Linked DNA regions of Azospirillum brasilense. Each later gene encodes a partner of the first gene's protein in a complex. Links are inferred from orthologs where the notes say so. Each region holds a gene or a part of one and is shown on either strand. Other genes may lie near its edges. The genes, in order: accB and accD.

Region 1 (7,604 bases):
CCGGGCCGAACAACGCCGTAATGGCCGCCTCCTGGTCGACGCCACCGAAGTCCGTCGGCACCGCCAGGGCGGCCGCCAGCCGGCGGCGGTACTCGGCGCGCGGGATCTCCATGGCGCCGAACTGGCTCAGATGCTCGGTCACGAATTGCGCGTCCAGCAGCGTGTAACCCGCCGCCCGCAGCCGGGCGACCAGATGCACCAACGCCACCTTGCTGGCGTCGGTGACGCGGCTGAACATGCTTTCTCCGAAGAAGGCGCCGCCCAAAGCGACGCCGTAGAGACCGCCGACGAGTTGGCCGCCGCTCCAGCATTCCACGCTGTGGGCGCAGCCGCGCTCGTGCAGTTCGGTGTAGAGCCGCAGGATGTCGCCGTTGATCCAGGTCTTCGGACGGTCCGGCGTCGGCTCCGCGCAGGCTTCGATCACCGCGCGGAAGGCCGTGTCGAAGCGCAGCACGAACGGGCCGCGCCGCACGGTCTTGCGCAGCTTGCGCGGGACGTGGAAGCCCTCCAGCGGCAGGACGCCCCGCCGCTCCGGATCGAACCAGTACAGCTCCTCGGAGTCGGCGTTCTCCGCCATCGGGAAAATGCCGGCGGCGTAGGCGCGCAGAAGCAGCGATGCGGACAGTTCGATCATCGCGGACACTATAGCCGTTTGCCCCCTCGCCCCCGCAACGTTATCTCAGCGCACCACTTCCGCGCGACAGGTGGCTCCCACCATGGTATGCAACGGAAAGAGGTGTTCATCGCAGGAGTTCCAACATGAAGACGGTTTTGTCAGCCATCACCGTATCGATGGTTGCGTTTCTCTCGATGACCGGCGCGTCATGGGCGCAGCGCAAGGCGGAGCCCGGCACCTTCGATTACTATGTGCTCAGCCTGTCCTGGTCGCCCACCCACTGCGCCAAGAATCAGGGTGACGCCGATCCCGACCAGTGCGGGGTGGAGCGCAAATTCGGCTTCATCGTCCACGGCCTGTGGCCGCAATACAGCAACGGCGGCTACCCGGCCACCTGCACCCGCGATCGCACGGTTCCCCGCACCGTGGTTGACGCCACCATGCCGGTGATGCCCAGCGTCGGGCTGATCGTGCACCAATGGACGAAGCACGGCACCTGCAGCGGCCTGCCCGTCACCGACTATTTCGCGCAGGTCCGCAAGGCCTTCGCCAAGGTGAAGATCCCCGAGGCGCTTCAGGCCCCGAAGTTCGACCTGTCGATCCCGGCGACCCAGGTGGAGCGCCTGTTCGTTCAGGCCAACCCGGGGCTGGAGCCGGAGTCGGTGGCGCTGATCTGCTCCAAGCGCGATGTGGCCGAGGTGCGGCTGTGCCTGAACAAGGACCTGTCCTTCATGCCCTGCAGCGCCAAGGTGGTTGACCGCTGCCGCCGCGACGCCCTGCTGACCGCGACGCCGTGACGGCGTGTCGGATTCTCGCGGGCAACAGGGTCTTCACGGATTGCGCGGATTTAGGCACGGATTCCACGGATTTCTTTGGGCTTGCTCAGCGCACGCTGATCGAACAGGCCCGCACGGGGCACGAATATAAAAATCTGTGAAATCCGTGCCAACGTCCGTGAAATTCGTGAAGACCCTGTTGTCATCCGAGAACCCCGCACCCGCAAGAATGAAAAGAGCCCTTCCTCCCCATCGGGAAGAAGGGCTCTTTTCATTGAACCGTTTGGCGAACCGCCCGGCGAACCTTACTTCTTCATGCCCATCAGCTGTTCGAGCCAGTGGATGTCGTAGTTGCCGTCGATGAAGGCCTGCTGCGCGATGATGCGCTGGTGCAGGGGCAGCGTGGTGTCGACACCGCCGATCACATACTCCTCGATCGTCCGGCGCAGCCGCATCAGGCACTCGTTGCGGGTGGTGCCGTGGACGACCAGCTTGGCGATCAGGCTGTCGTAGTGCGGCGGGATGCGGTAGCCGTCGTAGAGCGCCGAGTCGACGCGCACGCCCAGGCCGCCCGGCGCGTGGTAGCCGTCGATCTTCCCCGGCGACGGGATGAAGGTCTCCGGATGCTCCGCGTTCACGCGGCACTCGATCGAATGGCCCTGGAACCGGATGTCCGCCTGGCCGTAGCCGAGCGGGGCGCCGGTCGCCACGCGGATCTGCTCGCGCACCAGATCGATGCCGGTGATCATCTCGGTGATCGTGTGCTCGACCTGCAGGCGGGTGTTCATCTCGATGAAGTAGAACTGCCCGTCCTCGAACAGGAACTCCATCGTGCCGACGCCGCGGTAGCCGATGGCCGCCGCCGTCCTGGCCGCCAGATCGCCGATGAAGGCGCGCTGCTCGGCGTTCAGGGCCGGCGACGGGGCCTCCTCGATGACCTTCTGGTGGCGGCGCTGCACGGAGCAGTCGCGCTCGCCGAAATGCACGCAGTTGCCGTGCTCGTCGCCGAGAAGCTGGATCTCGATGTGCCGGGGCCGGCCGAGATACTTCTCGATGTAGACTTCGTCGTTGCCGAAGGCGGCGCGCGCCTCGCCACGGGCGAGCTGGTAGGCTTCCTTGAGCTGGTCGGGGTTGCGGGCGACCTTCATGCCCTTGCCGCCGCCGCCCGCCGCCGCTTTGATGAGGATCGGATAGCCGGTCTCGCGGCCGATCTTCTCCGCCTCCTCCAGCGTCGGCACCGGGCCGTCGGAGCCGGGGACCACGGGCAGCCCCTGCTCCATGACCGTCTTCTTCGCGGTGACCTTGTCGCCCATGATGCGGATGTGCTCCGCGGTCGGGCCGATGAAGGTGAAGCCGTGCTCCTCCACCATCTCCGCGAACTGGGCGTTCTCCGACAGGAAGCCGATGCCGGGATGGATCGCGTCCGCCCCGGTGATCGACGCCGCCGACAGGATCGCCGGAATGTTCAGGTAGCTTTCACGGGCCGACGCGGGGCCGATGCACACGCTCTCGTCCGCGAGGCGGACGTGCATGGCGTCGGCGTCGGCGGTGGAATGCACCGCCACGGTCTGGATTCCCATCTCACGGCAGGCGCGGTGGATGCGCAGAGCAATCTCACCGCGGTTCGCGATCAGGACCTTCTCGAACATCGCCAAGGGATGATCCCCGCTCACTCGATGATCATAAGGACTTCGCCGAACTCCACCGGCTGGCTGTCGGAGACCAGGACCTCGACAACCGTGCCGCCCCGCGGGGCCTTGATGGGGTTCATGACCTTCATCGCCTCGATGATGAGGACGGTCTGGCCGGCCTTCACCGTGTCGCCGACGCGAACGAAGGGCGTGCCGCCCGGCTCGGCCGCGGCGTAGGCCGTGCCGACCATCGGCGAGGTGACGGCGCCGGGATGGCTGGCGGGCTTGCCCGCCGGGGCGGCGGCCGCAGCCGCAACGGGGGTAGGAGCGGCGACCGGAGCGTGCACGGCCACCGCATGGGCGGCCGTCGGGCGGGTGACGCGGATCCGCTTCTCGCCCTCGGCAAACTCGATCTCGCTCAAGCCCGTCTCACGCAGGAGATCCGCGAGCTTGCGGACCAGATCGCCGTCGATGTCGAAGCTTGCCATGGTGTTCGTTTTTCCCGTGTTCCTTAGTCGCGCTCGAGGATATTCGCCATGGCGTCCAGCGCCAGCAGATACCCGTGAGGGCCGAAGCCGCAGATCATCCCCTTGGCCACCGCGGAAATGTGCGAGTGGTGGCGGATGGCCTCACGCTTGTAGATGTTGGAGAGATGCACCTCGACGATCGGCAGCTCGGACAGGATCAGCGCGTCCATGATGGCGACGGAGGTGTGGCTGTAGGCGCCGGCGTTGATGACGATGCCGTCATGCTCCGTCCGCGCCTGCTGAATCCAGGAAACGAGTTCGCCCTCGTGGTTCGACTGCCGGAAGTCGATGGCCAGCCCGAGCTGTTCGGCGCGTTCCTGGCACGCGCCTTCCAGATCGTCGAGCGTCATGGAGCCATAAATGTGCGGTTCGCGCACGCCCAGCATATTCAGGTTCGGTCCGTTCAGGACCAGAACGGAAGCGTCGATGGCCACGGGCCACGCCCCTTTTCCAAGATCGAGTCCGCGCGTTTATAGCACTTTGCGTCGCGCTGGCAATGCCGCATGGCGCAATCGTTACGCCCATTCGGCGTGTTCTGCCCCCTTCGGCGCCAAACGCCTCACGGCGCGGCGGACAGATGGCGGCGCAACATCTCCTCGAAGGCTCCACCGTCCTTCAGTTTCTTCAATCCGGCGTTGAAGGCGGCCAGGATCGCCGCCGCCTCCGGCAGCGAGCGGGAGAGAAACAGGTGCTGCCCGGCACGGGCGTAGGGCAAGGGGGCGACGCGGATCTCGTCCCCCGCCATCGCCTTCGCCACCGCGCTCCGCCCCTGTGAACTCGTCGACGACGAAGGCGTCCACCCGGCCCGAGGCGACCATCCGCACGCAGGTCGGCAGATCCGCCGGGCCCTCCCGCGTGAGCGCGCCCGCCGCGGCCAGCTCCGCCAGTTCCGCCGGCAAGGCATAGCCGACCGGAGCGCAGACCGCCCGTCCCCGGAAATCCTCCGGCGTCCGGAACTCCATGCCGCTGGGGCGGACAGGTAGACGAGTTGCTGCACCTCCAGAAGCGGGTCGGAGAACAGCATCTCCATCTCCCGGTCCGGCGTGCGGACGTAGGGAAAGGTGCCCAGGAACTTGCCCGCCAGCACGCCGTCGTAGCCGCGGCGCCAGGGCATGAAGCGCACGCCATAACGCAACCCGACCTCGTCGAAGGCGCGGCGCACGATGTCGGTCAGCAGGCCGCCCTCCGGAAGATCTTCTCCGGTGAAGGGGGCGAAGTCGTTGCCGGTGACCAGGTCCAGGGCCGAGTCGAGCGGGGCCGCCCGGACGGGACCGATGGCCGCCAGCAGCAGGAGCATGGCCAGAAGACACCGCCGCCCCGCCATCGCCTATCCTCTACCCCCTCTCCTACAGACGTCCGCTCATTCCGCCGGGGCGCGGTTGCGCCGCCCGGCGGGGTCGGTGAACAGGTCGTTGATGCGCTGGACATGCTCCGCCACCGCCTCGCGGATGGAGAAGATGCGCTTCTCGGCGCCGCCGCTCCAGCCCACCGGCTTCTTGCGGAAGATCGAGCGGAAGAAGCGGGTGTTGCGCAGGAAGCCCTGCTGCAGGTTGAGGTCCACGTCGCCGTAGCGCTCCGGCAGGCTGCGGGCGACCCGGCGGCCCATGAAGGAGCGCAGCCAGAAATGGCCGGCGCCGAACAGACCGGCCAGGACCACCAGCGCCACCAGCACCCCGATCGGCAGGCCGCCGGTCCAGGCCGGCTGCGACTGGGTCAGCCAAGTGAGGAAGGCCGACACCGTGTCGCCGCCGGCGAGGCTGGCGATCCCGCCGAACAGCAGGGCGAGCAGGGCCAGCCACACCGCGTCGCCGATCAGCACCAGCTTGCGCCAGCGCTTCATCGCCGCGGTGAGCTGCGGGACGATCTCGCCCTTCAGCTCCTTCACGAGGCTGTCGATCATACCGACGATGCGGTAGGCGCGGGCGACTTCCACCTCGTTGATGCGCACCTGGAGTTCGGCGAGGTCGGAGTCGCGCCGCGCCTCGTAGCGGGCGCGCACCGCGTCGTCGGCGATGGCGACCGCCGACTTGCTGTCGTAGAGCGCGTAGAAGCGGCCCGAGACCAGACCGGCCTGGGCGATGGCGCGCTGCCACGCGCCGAACACCGCCTCCAGATTGTCTTCCTTCGCCGTGGTGTCGATCTGGTTCAGGATGTAGCAGACCTTGCGCGCGTCGGCGCGGTCCACCGTCTTCGCCACCAGATGCTTCAGCGTGTCCTGCATCGCCCCCGGCTCCGGGTGGCGCCCGTCGAAGAAGACCAGCACGAGGTCGGACAGCTCGACGATGTGGTCGACCAGCCGCAGGACCGAGCGGCGCTGGTCGTCGGCGTCGAAGCCCGGCGAGTCGATGAAGATCTTGCCGCGCGCCCGATCGCCGGACAGCGTCTTGAGCTGCAGGTAGTTGTCGATGCGCTTGCCCTCGCCCGCCGCGACCTTCTCGATCTCGTCGGCGATCCGGTAGAAGGGGAAGCGCGGGTCGGCGTTCAGCGCGGTGCCCGGCAGGGCCTCCCGCCGGGTTTCCGGCCCGTGGCAGATCACCGTGAACTTGTCGTCCACCGCCTGGTTGCCGGTGTTCTGCAGCGGCGCGCCGAGATAGCCATTGAGGAAGGTGGACTTGCCCGCCGAGAAGGTGCCCAGCACCGCGATCATCGGCCACCAGGGAATGCGCGTGGTCAGCGACTCGTGCGGCCCCAGCAGGCCCAGCCGGACCAGGACCCGGTCGAAATTGCGGAAGGTCGGGATGACCGGGAGGAGGTTCGGGTTTTCCGCGCGGAGATGCGCGTCCAGGGCGGCGAGGCGCTGCTGGAGGGCTTGCCTGGGGGTCATGGCCGGCCGGGTCCCGTCTGCTGTGAAATGGGTGACGTGTCGTGTCGGGGGCATTCTCTAGCACGAGGCGCCGTTGCGATGGACAGCGAAATCGCCGTGACCGGACACGCCGTGACGGCGCCGGCGCCTGTGACCTTCTTTGGTTGCATGGATCGGAAAGGGGGCCTGGAACGTTGCTTTCGGCATGACTGCCGAAAACGACCCCAGCACCGATTCCCTGCGCCTGACCGCGGAGGAACTCGCCTTCCTTCTCAGCGATCCGCAGAGCCGCGCGGACCGGGAGGAACGCAACGCCCGCGCCAACCGGAACCGCACCGAACGGCGGCGCAGCGATCCCGCCTATGCGGAGCGGCTGCGCAACGAGGACCGCTTGCGCCAGCGGCGGCACCGCGCCAAGGCGGCCATCGGCCGGCCCGAGCGTGAAGCGGAGCCGCCCGTCGCCCTGCCCGCCCTGTCGGCGACGGACGCCCTGCGCCGCCTGGAAGCCCATCTGGAGGAGGCCGCCACTGCGCAGGCGGCCCAGCTGCGCCGCCGTCCGGAAGCCTTGCGGCGCTATGCCGCGGCGTTCGAACTGTACCGCGCCCTGTCGGACCGCGGGGAGCGCCCGACGCGCGGCGCTCTCGCCGCCGCCTTCGCCACGAGGCTTGGCCTCACCCTCACCCCATCGCAGATCCAGAAGCTGCGCGATCAGGTGGAAGGGTTTGCCCGTCCGGGCGGCCCCTGGCACGCCGGCTGACCAGCGGGGCGGAAAGGCCGATACAGCGCGTCACGCAGACGGGTCGATGCGGCCTCTGTTCGGCTCGCAAACGGTCGTTAACTCGTTATTAACTATGAATTAAGGGGCCGTTAAGCCTTTCCGAGGGCTCCGCCGGGCATCGGAAACCACATCGCCGCGCTGCGTGACAGACTGTATCGGGCTTTGCCGCCGCCCTACAGGTCGGTCGGCGCGTTCGGCACCGGGGGTTCGGGCTTCGGCGGCGCTGGCTCGCCCGGTGCCGGATTGAGTGGTGACGGACGGGAGCGGTCGAGCCGTCGGATGACGATGTCGCCTTCCGGCGTGACTTCGGGGGGAGCGAACATCGGCACCTGCCGCACCCACCCCTCCAGCGCCTTCATCAGCAGTTCCACCCCTTGGCGGGCCTGTTCGCCCGGCGTGGAGGGCGCGCCGGGTGGGGGCGGCGTGTCGGCGGCCCCCACCGGCCCCGCCCACAGGGCGCCGGCAAGGACCAG
Region 2 (7,625 bases), 470 kb from region 1 along the record:
GCCGGCGCCGCTGATGCCGATGCCGGTGTCCTCCACCGAGAAGCGCAGGCGCAGCCGGTCCGACCCGGCGTCGGACGGCTCCAGCCGGGTGCGCAGGACGACCCGGCCGGCGTCGGTGAACTTGATGGCGTTGCCCGTCAGGTTGAACAGGATCTGGCGCAGCCGTCCGGGATCGCCGCGCACCGCCGTGGGCACCTTGCGGTCGAGGTCGCAGACGAGAAGCAGCGCCTTCTGGTGGGCCTGCGGGGCCAGCAGCTCCGCCACCCCCTCCACCAGCTCGCGCGGGTCGAGGTCCATCTCGTCGAGGTCGAGCTTGCCCGCCTCGATCTTGGACAGGTCCAGGATGTCGTCGATGATCCGCAGAAGCGCCGTCGCGCTGTCGCGCACGGTGGTGACGAGTTCGGTCTGCTCGGCGTCCAGCGGGGTCAGGGCGATCAGCTCCAGCATGCCCAGCACGCCGTTCATCGGGGTGCGGATCTCGTGGCTCATGGTCGCCAGGAATTCCGATTTGGAGCGGGCGGCGACCTCCGCCTGCTCCTTGGCGTGGCGCAGATCCTCCTCGGCGCGCTTGCGGCCGGTGATGTCGTAGCTCCAGGCGAGGATCGCCGGCTCCCCCTCGAACTCCGTGCGCTGCAGCGTCTGGAGCGCCCAGACGCGGCTGCCGTCGGGCCGGTCCACCGCCACCTCGACGTCGCGGGCGACCAGTCCGGGGCCGTCCTGCGGCAGGGCGCGTCCCTGCAGGGTGGCGCCGGGCAGGGCCAGCGCGTGGCGGCGCCCGACGAAGGCGTCCGGCGGCAGCCCGGCCAGCTCCGCCGCGCGGGCGTTGGCGAAGGCCACCGAGCCGTCGGGCCGCCCGATCGACACGCCGACCGGGCTCTGCTCCAGGATCGCGCGCAGGCGGCGCTCGCTGTCCGACAGGGCGTGCTCGCGCGAGCGGATGGTGGCGACGAAATAGTGCAGGGCGCGCGCCATGTCTGCGATCTCGTCCTGCCCGTGGATGGGGATGGCGACGGACCGCCCGGCGGCCGACGCGGCCATGGCCGTCTGCAGGCCGCGCAGCCGCCGCACCACGTTGCGGTGGATGTAGAGGAAGATGCCGAGGGCCCCGAGGATGGAGACCACGGCCATCGCCAGGATGGCGTTCTTGCCGTCGCGGATCACCCGCTCGAACTCGCCGGAGCGGGCGGCGATGTCCTGCTCGATGGCCAGGAAATGATCGGACACCGCGCCGACCAGCTGGTCGGAGACGTTCTGGTTGCGCGCGATGGAGCCCTTGATGGCGCGGGCCAGCCCGATTTCCGTCAGGCGGCTGTTGAACAGGTTGTGTTCCCCGAGCCCCAGCGCCTCCAGCTCCCGGTACAGCGGCTCCAGGTCGAAGGCGGCGCCGGGGGGCAGGGCGGCCACGACCTCCGCCGCGCGGTCCATGGCGGCGCGGTAGTCCTGCCGCAGCCGGTCCACCCGCGCCTCGTGGTCGGCGCGGGAGGCGGCGAGCATCAGCAGGACGGCGTGCTGCGCCTCCGCCGTCCACAGGTCGATCCGCCGTTCGACGCCCCGGGCCTCCTCCCACTCCTCCAGGGTCCGGGGGACGGTGGCCTTGTCCCGCAGCGCTTCCTCGGCGTTGCGGATGCGTTCGGCCAGCTGCATCAGGCGGCCGACCAGCCCGCCCGTCTCCGCCGCGGCGGCGAGTTGGCGCTCCACCTGGGTGTTCAGGGTCATCAGGTTGGCGATCAGCTCGTTCTTGCGGCGCTGCAGCTCGGCCACGTCGGCCACGTCGGTGCCGCGGTCGCGCAGCCGGTTCATCAGGTCTTCCAGCAGGGCGATCTGGTCGCTCAGCCGGGCCATCACCGATTCGCGCACCGACTGGCTCTGCACCGCCACCAGGGCCGGGGCGTTGGCGGCCAGGGTGCCGCTCTGCTGGGCCAGCTGCGAGGCGTTGACGAGGCCCGGCACCTTGGCCGTGGCGATCTGTTCGAACCCCTCATGGAAGCGGCCGAAGAGGGAGACGGCCACCACGCCGGTGGCGGCGGTCAGGCCGGCGATCACGGTCAGACCCGCCAGGATGCGAAACGCCACGCCCAGCCGGGGAAGCCGCATGCCCGTCCCTCGATTCTTGTCGTCCGCTTGAGATAACACGGGCAATCGACCGGGCGCAATTCACACCCCCGCGTCGCAATCGCACACTGGGCAATGGGGCGCTGGGCAAGGGAGCGCCGGGCGGGCTTGACCCGCGCCGGTTGCCGGACCAAAGCTGATCCGTGGGCGGCAAAGAGGGATGGTCGATGGGCTTGGTCCGGTCTTTCGCGCGCGCCGCGGTGGTCGCCGCGGTTCTGGCGGCGGTGTCCGCGCCATCCGGCGGTCCGCGGGCCGAAACCATGGAGGACGTGCGGGAGCGTGGGCTGCTGCGCTGCGGCGTGTCGTCCAGCGGCGCCGGTCTGGCGGCGGTGGACGACAGCGGCAACTGGCGCGGCTTCTTCGTGGACATGTGCCGGGCGCTGGCCGCCGCCATCGCCGGCAAGGCCGACCGGGTGGAGTTCGTCGAGACCAACTCCGAGAACCGCTTTGCCATCCTGCGCAACGGCGAGGTGGACGTGGTGATGGAGGGGACGACCTGGACCCTGCAGCGCGACGCCACCTTCGGCATCGACTTCCCGGCGGTCTACCTGTTCGACGGCCAGGGATTCATCGCGCACCGCGCCCAAGGCGTGGCCCGCCTGTCCGATCTGCCGCCCGGCGCTTCCGTCTGCGTGATCGAGCAGACCACCACCCTGCGCAACCTGGAGGACTGGATGGCCCGCACCGGCGTGCGCTTCCGCCTGAAGCCGGTGCGCTCGACCGAGGGGGCGCTGTCAGCCTTCTTCAACCATCACTGCGACCTCTACACCAGCGACCGCATCGGGCTGCACGCCCAGCGCCTGCTGAAGGCCCCCGAGCGCGACGACTACGTCATCCTGCCGGAGACGATCTCCAAGGAGCCGCTGGGCCCGATGGTCCGCCCGGACGAGCGGCGGTGGTTCGACGTCGTGCGCTGGGTGTTCCTGGCCACCGTCCTGGCCGAGGAGAAGGGGATCACCGCCGCCAACGCCCCGCGTCTGAAGGAGGAGGCCGAGGATCCGGAGGTGCGGCGCCTCCTCGGGGCCACCACCGGGGTCGGCTGGGGGCTGGGGCTGGACGACGACTGGGCCTTCCGCGTGGTCACGCAGGTCGGGAACTATGGCGAGATTTTCGACCGCCATCTGGGCGCCGCCTCGCCGCTGGGCATCGACCGCGGGATGAACGGGCTGTGGATGAACGGCGGCCTGCACTACGCCCCGCCGCTTGGGGGATGAGGGCGGGTGAGGCGGGCGGCGGGCGGCGGCGCTCCGCCATGCCGCTTGGCCGGCCATGCCGCATTGCCTCATTGCCTTCGCCGCGGCTTTTCCCATGTTGTGGGCATGTTCGGCGAAAGGTTCGGCGAACGCTTCAAATCCGGGCGATCCGCCGCTATGGTGGCGCCTTCCGGGCGCCGCGCGGCCCGCTTCAGGCAGTTTCCCAGGCCATGACCAGACCCAACACCTACCGTTCCGGTCCCGACGAGCGCGGGCATTTCGGCATCTATGGCGGACGCTTCGTCGCCGAGACGCTGATGCCCCTGATCCTTGAGGTTGAGAAAGCCTACCGCGAGGCCCGGGCCGATCCCGCCTTCGAGGGCGCGATCCGCGAGCAGCTCAAGCAGTATGTCGGCCGCCCGAACCCGCTCTACTACGCCGAACGCCTGACGGAGAAGCTCGGCGGCGCGAAGATCTACTTCAAGCGCGAGGAGCTGAACCACACCGGCGCGCACAAGATCAACAACTGCATCGGCCAGATCCTGCTCGCCCGCCGCATGGGCAAGAAGCGGATCATCGCCGAGACGGGCGCCGGCCAGCATGGTGTCGCGACCGCCACGGTCTGCGCGCTGTTCGACATGCCCTGCGTCATCTACATGGGCGAGACCGACATCGCCCGCCAGCAGCCCAACGTCTTCCGCATGAAGCTGCTGGGGGCCGAGGTGGTTCCGGTGACCTCCGGCGCGCGGACGCTGAAGGACGCGATGAACGAGGCGCTGCGCGACTGGGTCACCAACGTCGCCGACACCTACTACCTGATCGGCACCGCCGCCGGCCCGCACCCGTATCCCGCCATGGTCCGCGACTTCCAGTCGGTGATCGGCGACGAGGTGCGCGTCCAGATGCAGGAGCTGGAGGGCCGCCTTCCGGACAGCCTCGTCGCCTGCGTCGGCGGCGGGTCCAACGCCATCGGCCTGTTCCATCCCTTCCTCGACGACCCGTCGGTGCAGATGGTCGCGGTCGAGGCCGCCGGCCACGGCATCGACAAGGGACCGCTTGCCCACGCCGCTTCGATCACCGGCGGGCGCCCCGGCGTTCTGCATGGCAACCGCACCTACCTGCTGCAGGACGAGGACGGGCAGATCCTGGAAGGCCACTCCATCTCCGCCGGCCTGGATTATCCGGGTGTCGGGCCGGAGCACAGCTGGCTGCACGACATTGGGCGCGTCGAGTATGTCTCGGCCACCGACCAGGAGACGCTGGACGCCTTCCAGCTCTGCGCCCGCACCGAGGGCATCATCCCCGCGCTGGAATCGGCGCACGCGCTGGCGGAGATCGTGAAGCGCGCCCCGAAACTGCCCAAGGACCACCTGATGGTGCTCTGCCTGTCGGGCCGCGGCGACAAGGACATCTTCTCCGTCGCCCAGCATCTGGGAGTGAAGCTGTGAGTGTCGCTGTTGACAATGGCCGCATCGCCCGGCGGTTCGCCGCGCTGAAGGCGGAGGGCCGCGCCGGCCTCGTCACCTTCATCACCGCGGGCGACCCGGATCTGGAGACCTGCCGCGCCGTCCTGCACGGCCTGCCCGCCGCCGGCGCCGACCTGATCGAGCTGGGGCTGCCCTTCTCCGACCCGATGGCCGATGGCCCGGCGATCCAGGCGGCCAGCCTGCGCGCGCTCCACGCCGGGACGACGGCGCGCAAGACGCTGGACCTCGTGCGCGGCTTCCGCGCGACGGATGCCGACACGCCGGTGATCCTGATGGGCTATTACAACCCGATCCACGCCTATGGGGTGGACCGCTTCCTGGCCGACGCCATCGAGGCCGGGGTGGACGGGCTGATCGTCGTCGACCTGCCGCCCGAAGAGGATGAGGAGCTGTGCATTCCGGCGCTGAAGGCCGGGGTGAACTTCATCCGGCTGGCGACGCCGACCACCGACGACAAGCGCCTGCCGGCGGTTCTCCAGAACACCTCGGGCTTCGTCTATTACGTGTCGATCGCCGGCATCACCGGCGCGGCCAGCGCCGACAACGCCGCGGTGGGTGCCGCGGTGGAGCGTCTGAAGCGTCACACCGACCTGCCGGTGGCGGTCGGCTTCGGCATCAAGACGCCGGAGCAGGCGGCCGATGTCGCCCGCGTCGCCGACGCGGCGGTGGTCGGCTCGGCCATCGTCACGCGGCTGGCCGGCGGGCTGGACGCGGACGGCAAGGCCCGTCCGGGTCTGGCCGAGGATGTGCTGGGCTTCGTCCGGGAACTGGCCGGCGGCGTGCGCGGCGCGCGCGTCTGAGTGCGTCGGCCGAGCGGGATATCAGGAAGAATTCGATGAACTGGCTTACCAACTACGTCCGTCCCAAGATCCGCGCCCTCTATGCCCGCAAGGAGGTTCCCGACAACCTCTGGCACAAGTGCCCGAGCTGCGAGGCGATGCTCTTCCACCGCGATCTGGAGGAGAACCTCAACGTCTGCCAGCATTGCGGCTTCCACATGCGGCTGGACCCGATCAAGCGGCTGGCCTCGATGTTCGACGAGGGCGACTACCAGTCGGTGGAGCTGCCGAAGTCGGTGGTCGATCCGCTGAAGTTCCGCGACCAGAAGCGCTACACCGACCGCCTCAAGGAGGCCCAGACCAAGACGGGCCGCCATGACGCCATCGTCGTCGGCTCCGGCCTGATCGGCGGGCAACCGGCGGTCGTCGCGGCCTTCGACTTCGGCTTCATGGGCGGTTCCATGGGCATCGCGGTGGGCGAGGGCATCCTGGCCGCCGCCCGCACCGCCATCGCCCAGAAGGCGGCGCTGATCGTCGTCCCGGCCTCGGGCGGGGCGCGCATGCAGGAAGGCATCTTGTCGCTGATGCAGATGCCACGCACCACCATCGCGGTGGAGATGGTCAAGGAAGCCGGCCTGCCCTACATCGTGGTGCTGACCGACCCGACGACCGGCGGCGTCACCGCCTCCTTCGCGATGATCGGCGACATCCACATCGCCGAGAAGGGCGCGCAGATCGGCTTCGCCGGCGCCCGCGTGATCGAGAGCACGATCCGCGAGACCCTGCCGGAGGGCTTCCAGCGCTCCGAATACCTCCAGGAGCACGGCATGGTGGACATGGTCGTCCATCGCCGCGACCTGCGCCCGACCCTGTCGCGCGTTCTGACCCTGCTGATGCAGCCGGTCCTGGCCGTCGCGACGGAAGCGCTGCCGGTCGCGGCCGTCCAGGCGGAGGAGCCGCGCAGCCAGGCCGAGGCCGCCGACGAGACGCCGACCCAGGCCGGCGCCGAAAGGGCCGGCGCCGAGAGGACCGGCTCCGAGCAGCCGGCCTGATCCCGCGATGTCGCTCGCCGATCCGGTTCTCGACCGGCTGAAGAGCCTGCATCCCAAGGTCATCGACCTGTCGCTGGACCGCGTGCACCGGCTGCTCGCCGCGCTGGACCATCCGGAGCGGCGCCTGCCGCCGGTGGTCCATGTGGCGGGCACCAACGGCAAGGGCTCCACGCTCGCCTTTCTGCGGGCAATGCTGGAGGCCGCCGGGCTGCGGGTGCATGTCTACACCTCGCCGCACCTCGTGCGCTTCCACGAACGCATCCGGCTGGCCGGCACGCTGATCGACGACGACCGGCTGGCCGCCCTGCTGGAGGAATGCGAGGCCGCCAACGGCGGCGGGCCCATCACCTTCTTCGAGGTGACGACGGTCGCCGCCCTGCTCGCCTTCGCGCGGGAACCGGCGGACGTGGTGCTGCTGGAAACCGGGCTGGGCGGGCGGCTGGACGCCACCAACGTGGTGGACCGCCCGGCGGTCACCGCCATCACGCGCATCTCCTACGACCACCGCCAGTTCCTCGGCGACACGCTGGAGGCCATCGCGGGCGAGAAGGCAGGCATCTTCAAGCCGGGCGTCCCCGCCGTGATCTTCCCGCAGCCCGCGGAGGAGGCCGCCCGCACCCTGGCCATCCGGGCCGAGACGGTGGGCGCGCCGGTTGCCGGCTGGTCGGTCACCCCGACCGAGGGCGGCTTCCGCTTCGAGAGCGCCCGCCGCCGCATCGATCTGCCGCTGCCGGGGCTGGCCGGGGCGCACCAGATCATCAACGCCGGGGTGGCGCTGGCCTGCCTGGACCATCTGCCGGCCGTGGTGGCCGAGGCAGTGGATGACGCGGCGGTGCGCCGCGGCCTTGCCGCCGTGGAATGGCCCGCCCGTCTGCAACGGCTGACCCGCGGCCCGCTGGCCGACCACCTGCCCGCCGGCTGGGAGCTGTGGCTGGACGGCGGCCACAACGACTCGGCGGGTGAGGTTCTGGCGATCCAGGCCGCGCGCTGGGCGGAGGAGGA

What was found.
Region 2: the proteins of accB (region 1) and accD are in contact, whole or in part, in a solved structure (PDB 8UXZ), measured with the Escherichia coli proteins. The link is inferred for Azospirillum brasilense from one-to-one orthologs.

What each region holds. Positions count from the first base shown.
Region 1 is NZ_CP059449.1:1,699,335-1,706,938, reverse strand. Bases 1,787-4,651 are described here. They hold accB (acetyl-CoA carboxylase biotin carboxyl carrier protein), read right to left. Parts: upstream 3,512-4,651; coding sequence 3,062-3,511; downstream 1,787-3,061. Other genes in these bases: H1Q64_RS08055 (transporter substrate-binding domain-containing protein), read right to left, coding at 4,110-4,651; aroQ (type II 3-dehydroquinate dehydratase), read right to left, coding at 3,535-3,984; accC (acetyl-CoA carboxylase biotin carboxylase subunit), read right to left, coding at 1,787-3,041. In the rest of the region: aat (leucyl/phenylalanyl-tRNA--protein transferase), read right to left, coding at 1-634; H1Q64_RS08075 (ribonuclease T2), read left to right, coding at 760-1,413; more of accC, read right to left, coding at 1,698-1,786; more of H1Q64_RS08055, read right to left, coding at 4,652-4,847; H1Q64_RS08050 (dynamin family protein), read right to left, coding at 4,911-6,374; H1Q64_RS08045 (hypothetical protein), read left to right, coding at 6,559-7,110; H1Q64_RS08040 (hypothetical protein), read right to left, coding at 7,305-7,604. UniProt on the Escherichia coli protein: This protein is a component of the acetyl coenzyme A carboxylase complex; first, biotin carboxylase catalyzes the carboxylation of the carrier protein and then the transcarboxylase transfers the carboxyl group to form malonyl-CoA.
Region 2 is NZ_CP059449.1:1,224,295-1,231,919, forward strand. What follows is about bases 4,740-7,625. They hold accD (acetyl-CoA carboxylase, carboxyltransferase subunit beta), read left to right. Parts: upstream 4,740-5,627; coding sequence 5,628-6,623; downstream 6,624-7,625. Other genes in these bases: trpB (tryptophan synthase subunit beta), read left to right, coding at 4,740-4,753; trpA (tryptophan synthase subunit alpha), read left to right, coding at 4,750-5,592; H1Q64_RS05860 (bifunctional folylpolyglutamate synthase/dihydrofolate synthase), read left to right, coding at 6,631-7,625. Outside these bases: H1Q64_RS05835 (ATP-binding protein), read right to left, coding at 1-2,094; H1Q64_RS05840 (amino acid ABC transporter substrate-binding protein), read left to right, coding at 2,286-3,326; more of trpB, read left to right, coding at 3,536-4,739.